Regions from separate parts of the Aurantivibrio infirmus genome, predicted to be linked through region 1. Evidence: predicted binding sites of a transcription regulator. Region 1 holds the regulator's gene; each other region holds the start of a gene.
What was found. The regulator sigma-54, encoded in region 1, starts transcription at its own class of promoters, with help from an activator protein. The targets are predictions, from matches to a motif close to TGGCACANNNNTTGCNNT.
Positions count from the first base shown of each region.

Region 2: glnA (glutamate--ammonia ligase) is a predicted target of sigma-54. The motif match lies at 1,993-2,010, and genes of this name have one in related genera.
Region 3: flhA (flagellar biosynthesis protein FlhA) is a predicted target of sigma-54. The motif match lies at 1,874-1,891, and genes of this name have one in related genera.

Region 1 covers NZ_BAAFSK010000007.1:94,452-98,143, reverse strand. The annotation lists gene lptA (lipopolysaccharide transport periplasmic protein LptA) at 1-200, shown strand, start outside; gene lptB (LPS export ABC transporter ATP-binding protein) at 210-935, shown strand; gene ACYUCY_RS15690 (RNA polymerase factor sigma-54) at 1,375-2,892, shown strand; gene hpf (ribosome hibernation-promoting factor, HPF/YfiA family) at 3,042-3,332, shown strand; gene ACYUCY_RS15680 (PTS sugar transporter subunit IIA) at 3,426-3,692, shown strand, end outside.
Region 2 covers NZ_BAAFSK010000001.1:154,185-157,876, reverse strand. The annotation lists gene ACYUCY_RS00675 (hypothetical protein) at 1-214, opposite strand, end outside; gene thiI (tRNA uracil 4-sulfurtransferase ThiI) at 217-1,674, opposite strand; gene glnA (glutamate--ammonia ligase) at 2,145-3,551, shown strand.
Region 3 covers NZ_BAAFSK010000003.1:558,402-562,093, forward strand. The annotation lists gene flhA (flagellar biosynthesis protein FlhA) at 1-1,743, opposite strand, end outside; gene flhB (flagellar biosynthesis protein FlhB) at 1,983-3,125, opposite strand; gene fliR (flagellar biosynthetic protein FliR) at 3,158-3,692, opposite strand, start outside.

The sequences.
Region 1 (3,692 bases):
ATGGCATTGAAAAAGTATTTATCATCGGCGATGCTAATTTCAAACAAGACGGGTCGGAATCAAAATGCGATCGTTATGAGATTAACATTACCGCGCAAACATCCTCAGGCTCCAATAATTGCGAAGCAGTGTGGACAACAGCTGAACCCAAAATTCCAACACCAGCGGAGCCAGAATCTGACTCCGCTGACAGTCAATAAGATATTCCGATGCCTCAACTCACCGCGTCTAATCTAGCCAAACGATATAAAGGTCGTGAAGTTGTCGTCGACGTTTCGCTCAGCGTAAAAAGTGGCGAAGTGGTCGGCCTGCTGGGCCCGAACGGAGCCGGTAAAACCACCTGCTTTTACATGATAGCTGGGCTTATAAAACCGCTTCGCGGCAAGGTTTTTATCGATGATAAAGATATCACTCAATATGCCATGCATGATCGCGCCAAAGCAGGTATAGGCTATTTACCACAGGAAGCTTCGGTATTTAGAAAACTGAGTGTCGCAAACAATATTCTCGCGGTATTAGAAACACGTAAAGGGTTAAACCGAAAACAAAGAATTCACAAAAAAGATGAGCTGCTAAGAGAATTCAACATCACGCATTTGAAAAGAAATCTTGGCATGGCTCTTTCGGGAGGCGAACGCCGTCGTGTTGAAATCGCTCGAGCCCTCGCTGCTGATCCCGACTTTATTTTGCTTGATGAGCCTTTTGCAGGCGTCGATCCAATTTCAGTTTCCGATATCAAAAATATTATTGCTCACCTCAAGAACCGAGGTATCGGCGTATTGATAACTGATCACAATGTTAGAGAAACCCTTGATATCTGTGAACGCGCTTACATTGTGAGCGAAGGGCAAATAATTGAAGCGGGTAATGCCGAAGCTGTGCTCAATAACAGTACGGTTCAGAAGGTCTACCTGGGCGAAAACTTTCGTTTATAGAGCTTGCGGCCTACTTTTTTAGCTTGAATCAACACAGTTGCTGCTCATACCTTTATAGTTTTTTCTTATTTATCATAGACTTAATACAGCTCAATGCATGTTCAGAGCTGGGCATAAACATTGCTTGTCAAAATTGCCCCTTCCAGGTAGCCTGTCTACACTAAAGATTCAGTGCAAATAACACCGCTTTGTTTGGCTATCTTAATCGAAGGTGAAATATTCCAAGTTTGTCAGGATTTCAAATTGGAATATGTAAGGCCCTCGTCCATTCCTAGCCTCTCAAGCAAAACCCTTAATTAAACTCTTTAGATAACTAAAGTACACGTATCACCCAGAAGTAGAGTTGTTGGATGTCAAACCGAAGAACCAAACCTAGTACATCTCAAGCAAGGAAAGCACGCCTCCACCTGGCAGAATCGAAAAGTCGCCTGCTAATCTTATGAAACAATCGCTGCAACTAAAACTCGGCCATCAGCTCACGATGACCCCCCAACTGCAACAGGCCATTCGGCTGTTACAGTTATCGACTTTAGATCTACAGCAAGAAATTCAAGATGCCCTCGACTCCAATCCAATGCTGGAAATCGAAGAAAATGAGGGTAGCGAGCAAAACGAATCTCGCAACGAAAAAGACCGTAATAATAACGATCAAAATACCACGAATAGCGATGACTTCTCATCGGACAACAATCAACAGCAAGATACTTCGAGTACCGATCTAAACGATGCAAGCTGGGAAGAGAATCTCCCGAATGACTTGCCGGTTGACACCAGTTGGGACGATATTTACCAGCCTTCGAGCTCCACCCCCTCCTCGTCGATGCCGGATAATGATGATTTTGATTTCGACTCTCGCCGTACAGTCACAGAATCGCTTATTGATCACCTCACCTGGCAGCTCAACCTCACTCCCATGTCAGAGCGGGATAATTTTATTGCTCTAGCACTAATCGATGCAATAGAGCCCAGCGGCCTATTATCTACGACCGTTGCCGACATCTATTTGGGGCTACATGACACCCTTGAAGAGCTTGAAGAAGACGAAGTCGTCGCCGTTTTGCACCGCATCCAACAATTTGATCCTCCGGGAGTCGGTGGTCAGAATCTAAGCGAATGCCTCTTAATACAATTAAAACAACTATCACCAGACACAGAACACCTCTCAGCTGCAAAACTGGTGGTACAAGAATACTTAGAATTATTGGGGACTCGTGATTACAAACAGATCATGAGAAAGTCCAAGCTTAAAGAGCATGAACTACGTGATGCAATCCTTCTGATACAAAGTTTAAACCCAAGACCAGGCGACCTAATCAATGCGGGCGAAACTGAATACATTGTGCCCGATGTTTATGTCAGCAAAGAAGATGACCGATGGACAGTACGTCTAAACCCCGAAATTGCACCAAAAATTCGAATCAGTCCGGAATATTCATCGCTTATCAAACGCGCAGACTCCAGTAGTGACAACACCTTTTTACGAGACAACCTGCAAGAAGCACGCTGGTTTTTGAAAAGCCTACAGAGTCGAAACGAAACCTTATTAAAAGTAGCAACCTGTATCGTTGAGAAGCAGCGCGGATTTTTAGATTATGGTGCAGAAGCGATGAAACCCCTGGTACTACACGATGTCGCAGAAACGGTGGGCATGCATGAATCGACGATTTCTCGGGTGACTACGCAAAAGTATATGCATACCCCTCAGGGGATTTTCGAATTAAAATATTTTTTCTCAAGCCATGTGAGCACCGACACAGGCGGTGAATGTTCAAGTACGGCAATCCGCGCTATCATTAAAAAACTGGTTGCGGCGGAGAACCCTAAAAAACCTCTCAGTGACAGCAAAATTGCCGAGCTATTATCTGAACAAGGAATCCAAGTTGCGCGCCGCACCATTGCAAAATACCGTGAATCACTCTCAATCCCCGCATCTAATGAACGAAAAAGGCTTGTCTGATCTTTATCAAAGCAGAATGAAAAATTTTCTGATAGCCTGTGCCAAATGTGTTCTAAAAGCGATCCAAAAAGTGATCAAATTGCCCTTGTTTTTTATCAAAGTATTTTTCAACGGCTGATAGCAGCCTATCATCACCTAGGAGCCACTCTATGCAAATTAACACCAGCGGTCATCACCTAGATCTCACTCCCGCTATAAAGAACTATGTAGACACCAAGTTGCAAAAACTTGAACGACACCACGACCGAATCACCAACGTCAACGTTATCTTGTCCGTTGACAAGCTAGAACAAAAGGCAGAAGCAACCATTCACGCAAGCGGCAAGGAATTTTTTGCTAACGCTAATTCAGAAGACCTTTACGCAGCAATTGATTTGTTATCAGACAAACTGGATCGGCAACTTATTAAACATAAAGAAAAATTAAACAGTCATCGTTAATATTTTTACACTACAATCCCCTGAATCACTAACCACTTTTGAGCGACTTATAGTCGCTCTCAATTTAAATGCCCTACACTTATGCCTGCACCCATGGATATCAAATCTCTTCTTTCGCCGTCACGTACTCTATGTGGCTTATCCGAAGCGAGCAAAAAACGTGTCTTAGAACATGTCGCTAAAGTCATTGCTCAGGATTACCCCGCTCTCAATCCAGATGAACTTTTCCAGCAGTTGATATCAAGAGAGCGCTTAGGTTCAACAGGCATTGGCCAGGGGATCGCTATACCTCATTGCCGTATCTCCAACTGCCCCAACACCATTGCAGCACTAATAAAACTCGACAAACCGGTAGATTTT
Region 2 (3,692 bases), on a different contig from region 1:
TTGCTTCCGCCTCGCAACTTAGCTGGGCGTCAGTATGAGTAACATTCCGGTAACCGCCGTTTTCGTCCTTGTCACTACCCGAAAAATTAAAATCGATTTCCCCGCTGACGTAGAGTGTAACGACAATCGAAACCCCGATCACGCCTATGGCTCCGCCAATAAACCCAACGGCTCGCAAAGGGGTCGAACGGCGTGATTTGGACTTCTTCTTCATGGCTAATCCTCGGCTTGATACACCCCCACATTTTCGAAGCCCTCATCTCGCAAGTGGGCCGCATGTAACTGGCTCATTACGCCTTTGTCACAATACAGGAGGTAAAATTTGTCCTGGTCGAGTGTTTGAAATTGTGTATTCAATTTGTAAAAGGGTATTTTGAGTGTAGCTGCGGAAACCGTCAGCGGCTCAATTTCGGCCTCATTGGGGTGCCGGATATCGACAACGACATCACTTTCTTCTAATTTTTTCGTGACCGATAAGGATTCAAGCTCGCCGCCGAGATCGTTAGCGACTTCGCTAATCGCCATATCCCTGCGCGCTTCGTAGGCTGCATCCAATATCTGCCAATTGAAGTTCGCCTCTTCGGCCTCAATGCGCTCAATGGTCGCGCGGGTCGTGGGTTTGACCGAGATCACGCCACAGTACTCGGGCATATTGGCGGCGTACTCTTCAGTCCCTATCGCTCGAGATAAATTGATAATCTCACCCTTGTCCATCGTAATAAGCGGCCGCAGCACCAACAATTCAGTCACTGAATTGATGACCCGTAGATTGGTCAGGGTTTGACTGGAAACTTGAGCCACGCTTTCCCCAGTCACTAAGGCGCCAATTTTTAAGTCGCGAGCCACCTTCGTTGCCACCCTTAACATCATCCGCTTTAACACCACTCCCATTTGAGAGTTGTGGACATTCTCTAAAATCTCGCTCACAACACCCTCAAAAGGCACGCTTATAAACCGTACATTGTGCGATGCTGCGAACTTCTGCCAGAGGTAATAACTTACTTCCTTCACGCCTAGCTCATGGGCTCGCCCACCGAGATTAAAGAAACAAAAATGAGTGGTTAAGCCTCGCTTGTTAGTAAGATAGCTCGCAACCGTCGAATCGAAGCCCCCGGAAACCAAAGAAAGGACTGGCTCTTGAGTTCCGAGCGGATAACCCCCCAAACCCTGCTGCTGCTTCAACACTATAAAACAGCGCTGTTTTACGATTTCCAAACGGATGGTGATGTCTGGGTTCTTTAATTTCACCTGAGCTGATTCGCAACCGCGATTCAACACCGCGCCGACCATACGCTCCACGTCTATCGACTTAAAGGCATGCTCGCCAGAACGTTTCACCCTTACAGCAAAGGATTTACCCATTAAAGATTCCTGCCAAATCAATAGCACCTGGGGGCCGATATCTTCTATTTGCTCGAAATCAAATACGGTCACTTCTGCGAAATAAGCAATTCCTGGAGTATTCGCCAACACCCCTGCTACCTTCGCGGTATCCTGTTTGGAGTCACTCGGGGCGACAATATCGAACTTATCCCAACCCGCTTTAACTTCTATCCCCGCGACTAAAGATTTCAGCAAGCGGTGCAGATTGCGTCTCAGCTGCTTTACGAAACGCTTACGGACTGGCGGGCTTTTAATAGTAATTTCAGGAAAAAACTTAACAACAAAATGCATGTAGACGTAAAACTCCAATATGTATTGAATTCAGCTCGAAAAGTTTGAGCACAAGAGGGGCTGAGCAACTCGGCCTAATTCTCGCCGCGAAGTATAGGCTAAGCACTACAGCAACTCATCGACTAGCGATTAGAATGGAATCGGAATCTATACACTATGAATACAATATTTAGAGACAGCACCCTCAAGAAGCACCGATAGCACCGTTATGGATCACTTTTACCCAAAACGAACCTATTTGGTGCACACCTCGCTCTATTTACGCCAGACTTATGTCCTCATGCCCCGTTTTCCTTGGGCTCTAGAACTGATGTAGAATGGCAAGCGTTTTGCTAATTCACGAACATCCTTTAGCTTGATCTACGATCTGCAATGATCCTTGGGGCAGCAATAAGGAGTGTGAGGATCAAAATCCCTATAAAACTTTTAAACCATAACGATTTGGCTAGGCCATTATTGGAGGACCCAGCATGTCAGAGAACACTCTGAAATTAATAAAAGAAACAGAAGCTCAGTGGGTTGATCTTCGCTTTACAGACACTATCGGCAAAGAACAACATGTATCAATTCCTGCATCAGTTGTTGATTCCGACTTTTTTGAAGAAGGTAAAATGTTCGATGGTTCTTCTATCGCGGGATGGAAGGGTATTAACGAATCAGACATGATTTTGATGCCAGATGACTCTACTGCTTTACTTGACCCATTCACCGACGAAGCCACCGTCATCCTTCGCTGTAATATTGTTGAGCCTTCATCGGGACAAAGTTATGAGCGTGATCCACGTTCAATCGCGCAAAAGGCAGAAGATTACTTAAAATCAACCGGTCTCGGTGATAAAGCGCTGTTTGGTCCTGAGAACGAGTTTTTCGTTTTTGACGACATTAAGTGGGGCGCAGACATGTCTGGCGCTTTCTACAAAATTTCATCTGAAGAAGCAGATTGGTCTTCTGAGCACCACTTTGAAGACGGTAACATGGGCCATCGGCCTGGCGTTAAAGGCGGTTATTTCCCAGTTCCTCCTGTCGACTCACTACACGATCTACGTGCAGCAATGTGTGCTGCGATGGATCAAATGGGCTTAGACATTGAAGTTCACCATCACGAAGTAGGCACTGCGGGCCAATGTGAAATCGGCGTTGGCGCAAATACGCTTGTTAAGAAAGCTGATGAAGTTCAGGTTTTAAAATATTGCGTTCACAATGTGGCGCACTCCTACGGCAAAACAGCGACTTTTATGCCTAAGCCATTGGTAGGTGATAACGGTAGTGGTATGCACGTTCACCAATCGTTTATGAAAGACGGCGTTAACCAATTCGCAGGTGATGCGTATTCAGGAATGTCTGAAACGGCGTTATTTTACATTGGTGGCATCATCAAGCATGCGCGCGCCTTGAACGCTTTCTTGAACGCCTCAACAAACTCCTACAAGCGTTTGGTCCCTGGATTCGAAGCACCAGTCATGTTGGCTTATTCAGCACGTAACCGTTCTGCATCAATCCGAATTCCTTTCGTTCCTAGCCCGAAAGGCAAGCGCATCGAAGCACGTTTTGGCGACAACACAGCAAACCCATACTTAGGTTTTGCCGCCTTCTTAATGGCTGGCCTCGACGGTATTAAGAATAAAATCCACCCTGGTGATCCAGCTGACAAAGATTTGTATGACCTTCCTCCAGAAGAAGCCGCAGAAATCCCAACTGTTTGCTCTAGCCTTGAACAAGCATTGCAGGCACTCAGTGATGACCGTGAATTCCTCAAGGAAGGTGGCGTGTTCACTGATGATGCGATCGATGCATACATCAGCTTGAAGTCAAAAGAAGTTCAGACTTTGAACATGACAACTCACCCAGTTGAATTTGATATGTACTACAGCGTTTAATTTAATCGCAAGCAACAAATTAACCCCCTATCGCGCGAGCTATAGGGGGTTTTTATTGCCCATAGTTTGGGTGCTAAACCACCATAGATTTGATAATCCTATCTCGACTCACCAACACGAGCCAAAATTTGGCTTCTAAAC
Region 3 (3,692 bases), on a different contig from region 1:
AACCTGCTCTTTTAATAAATTTTGTAAAACTTTCAACAGCACATTTAAGCTGAGAGTATTTGGAACCAACTCTTCAACTAATTTTGGTGAGGATTTCGCGAGCAAATCTAGGAGGTGCTGGACATCTTCATGGCCCAATAATTCGTAGGCGTGTTTCTGCAATATTTGATTGAGATGCGTTGCCACAACAGTACTCGCATCTACGACCGTATAACCAAGTGTTTGCGCGTTATCTTTTTGACTGGATTCAATCCATACCGCCTCTAAACCAAAAGCGGGATCAGTAGTTTTAATGCCTTCTAGCTTGCCAAATACTTGGCCAGGATTTATCGCCAAATCTCTATCAGGATGTATATCTGCTTCACCCAAGGTCACACCCATCAACGTTAATCGATAGACCGTAGGTGTGAGATCAAGGTTGTCCCGAATATGCACAGAAGGAACCAAGAACCCCACTTGCTGTGATAATTTTTTCCGAACACCTTTAATTCGCCCCAATAACTCACCGCCCTGATTTTTATCGACTAAAGGAATTAAGCGATAGCCTACTTCAAGTCCAATCATGTCTACTGGGGTAACATCGTCCCAAGTGATATCTTTCAAGTCCTCGGCAGGTGTTTCGATTTTTTCCGCGCGTAAGGTAGGTCCTGCACTTGAGGATGATCCGCTCGGTGATTGCCGACGTGAAAAATGTTGTTCTGGTTCTTCATCGACAATTTCCGGTAAGGCATGCTTCCGCGCAATAAAATAAGCCAAACCGCCGGTTAAAAACGCGAGCCCTAAAAAGGCAACATGGGGCATGCCTGGTATGATGCCCATAATAAATAATATTCCCGACGCAATTGACAATGCTTTAGGAGAGTCAAACATTTGCGTCATTACTTGATTACGTAATTCTTCAGCGCTGTTGACACGCGTCACTAATATCGCTGCGGAAGTTGATAGCAACAGCGAAGGAATTTGCGCAACCAAACCATCACCAATGGTTAGCAAAATGTATTTTTCCAAAGCGTCGGAAAAATCTAACTCATGCTGCACCATTCCAACAGTAAGACCACCGATAATATTAATAACTAAGATTAAAATCCCCGCTATCGCATCGCCTCGCACGAATTTACTCGCACCATCCATTGCGCCGTAAAAATCTGCTTCATTCGCAACGTCTGCACGCCGCTCTCGTGCCTCATCTTGCTCTATTAGCCCTGCATTTAAATCGGCGTCAATGGCCATTTGTTTGCCCGGCATCGCATCCAAGGTAAAACGCGCACTCACTTCCGAAATTCTACCCGCGCCTTTCGTAACCACCGCAAAATTAATAATCATCAAAATAATGAAGACTACTAAACCAACGGCGTAGTTACCGCCAATCACAACTTCGCCAAAAGATTGAATAACTTTACCCGCCGCATCACCTCCGTTGTGGCCTTCGAGCAATACCACACGAGTAGAAGCGACGTTCAATGCGAGACGAAACAATGTCGCAACCAAGAGAATGGTTGGGAATACCGCGAAATCTAATGGGCGCAAGGTGTAGATGCCAACCAACAGAACGACGATCGACAAGGCAATGTTAAAAGAAAAGAAGCCATCTAGCAGAAAGGCTGGCATGGGTAAGATCATCATTCCCATCAGCATGATGACCATTAGAGGTATACCCAGGTTTCCCTTGCTAGCAATACGCAAATTGCGGAAAAAATTACCGCCGTTAGTCGATCCAAATTGCCCTGCTGAAGAACTTGCCATAAAACGCTTTACCCGAGCCGTCAAATTATTAGTTGTTACCGTACCAATTGGCTTCTTTGTCACTTAATCCCGTCGTTTACCGCTTAACTTAAGTCGGTATCTTGACGCTAAACGCCGGGCTAATGAGTAGATCGCAAGTTCTGTACCGTTTTGATGAAAGCGGCGAATATTTATTTGGACATGTTTGAAGCGCTAGCACGATCTGCAACAACGGTAGATTTTTTGACGATGGCGAGAAGTTATTTATCGTCGTGACGTAAGTCAGGAGGGACGAAAAGGGAACGAGGATAAACCGGCCGACGACCGCGGCTTTTACGGTAATCTCTTAACTGAAACACATAGGCCAGAACTTGCGCCACTGCGACATAAAGACCGCCTGGTATTTCTTTATCAATATCGGTGGTGTAATAAATCGATCTCGCCAATTGTGGTGACTCGATAATTTCGATGTTATGGGCCTTGGCGATCTCTCTTATTTTTAACGCAGTTTGATCGATACCTTTTGCCAACATGACGGGTGTTTCCATCATCTCCGGATTATATTTTAATGCGACAGAATAATGTGTCGGATTGGTGATGATGACATCAGCATCCGGTACTGAGGACATCATGCGACGATTTGCCATTTCCCGTTGGAGCTGCCGAATTCTACCTTTAACTTCCGGTTTGCCTTCAGAATCTTTGTGCTCGTCCTTAATATCCTGACGGCTCATTTTCAATTTTTTGGAGTGATCCCATAATTGAAAAGGTACGTCGATCAAAGCGATCACGATAGTTGCTGCAGATAAAATGATTGCTGCCCACAAACCGACCCAAAGAGAATTAATTATTGACGGTTCTAACGCTTGATTCGATAACGATAATATATGCGATTGTCGTATCAATAAAAAAGTAATTGCTACGGATAGTAACAAAGCGACCTTTGCAATTGCCTTTGCTAATTCCACCAACGACTTAATCGAAAACATACGCTTTAGGCCTTCGATGGGATTCATTCGGTTGAGCTTTGGCCCCATAGCCTTACCACTTAATAGCCAACCGCCCAAACTGATAGGGCCCAATACCGAAGCGACTAATAGAATTCCCATTAGCGGCAAGATACTCCAAAAAACCGTGCCAAATGCTTTTGCGAGCTTCGCGATCATCATACTGCTGTCAAAAATAGATTCGCGTTCGATCACGAATGAGTAGGCCATAATGTCTAACATACTCGTCGCAACCAAGGGGCCGAAGATCATCAAGCCAAAACTACCGCCTAATAAAATTGCCGTTGTTGTTAAATCTCGAGAACGAGCTGTCTGCCCCTCATCCCGCGCTTTTTCTAAGCGTTTGGGGGTCGGCTGTTCGGTTTTTTCTTGGCTACTGTCGCCGCCTTCTGCCATAACGGTATAACGCTCAAATTAAATTTAAAAAATTACCGGATCGTAATCGTATCATTTAAAAATAAGAAACCTTCGTCGACCAAGGCTTCATAACTCGGAAAAAAGCTTGTCAGACTTAACCAGATAAGAACCAAACCAAAAATAAGCGTAATTGGAAAACCAACGGTGAACACATTGATTTGAGGTGCAGATCGACTCATTACACCAAAAGCCAAGTTAACAACTAACAGCGATGTCAGCACTGGCATCGAAATAATAATCGCATTGGAAAACATCCAACTACCTAACTCAGCAATTCGCCAATAATTCTCAATAGGTATTCCTGATTGACTTATCGGTAAAGTCTGAAAACTATTGACCAATATATCGATCATCACCAAGTGACCATTTAAACTTAAAAAAAGCAAAGTCACTAACATTAGATAGAATTGTGAGACGACAGTGACAGTTATGCCGTTACTTGGATCATTCATTGATGCAAAACCTAGACCCATTTTATTCGCCATCAGTTGGCCCGCAACAACGAAAAGATGAAAAACGACCTGTAGAACAAAGCCCATCGCTAGA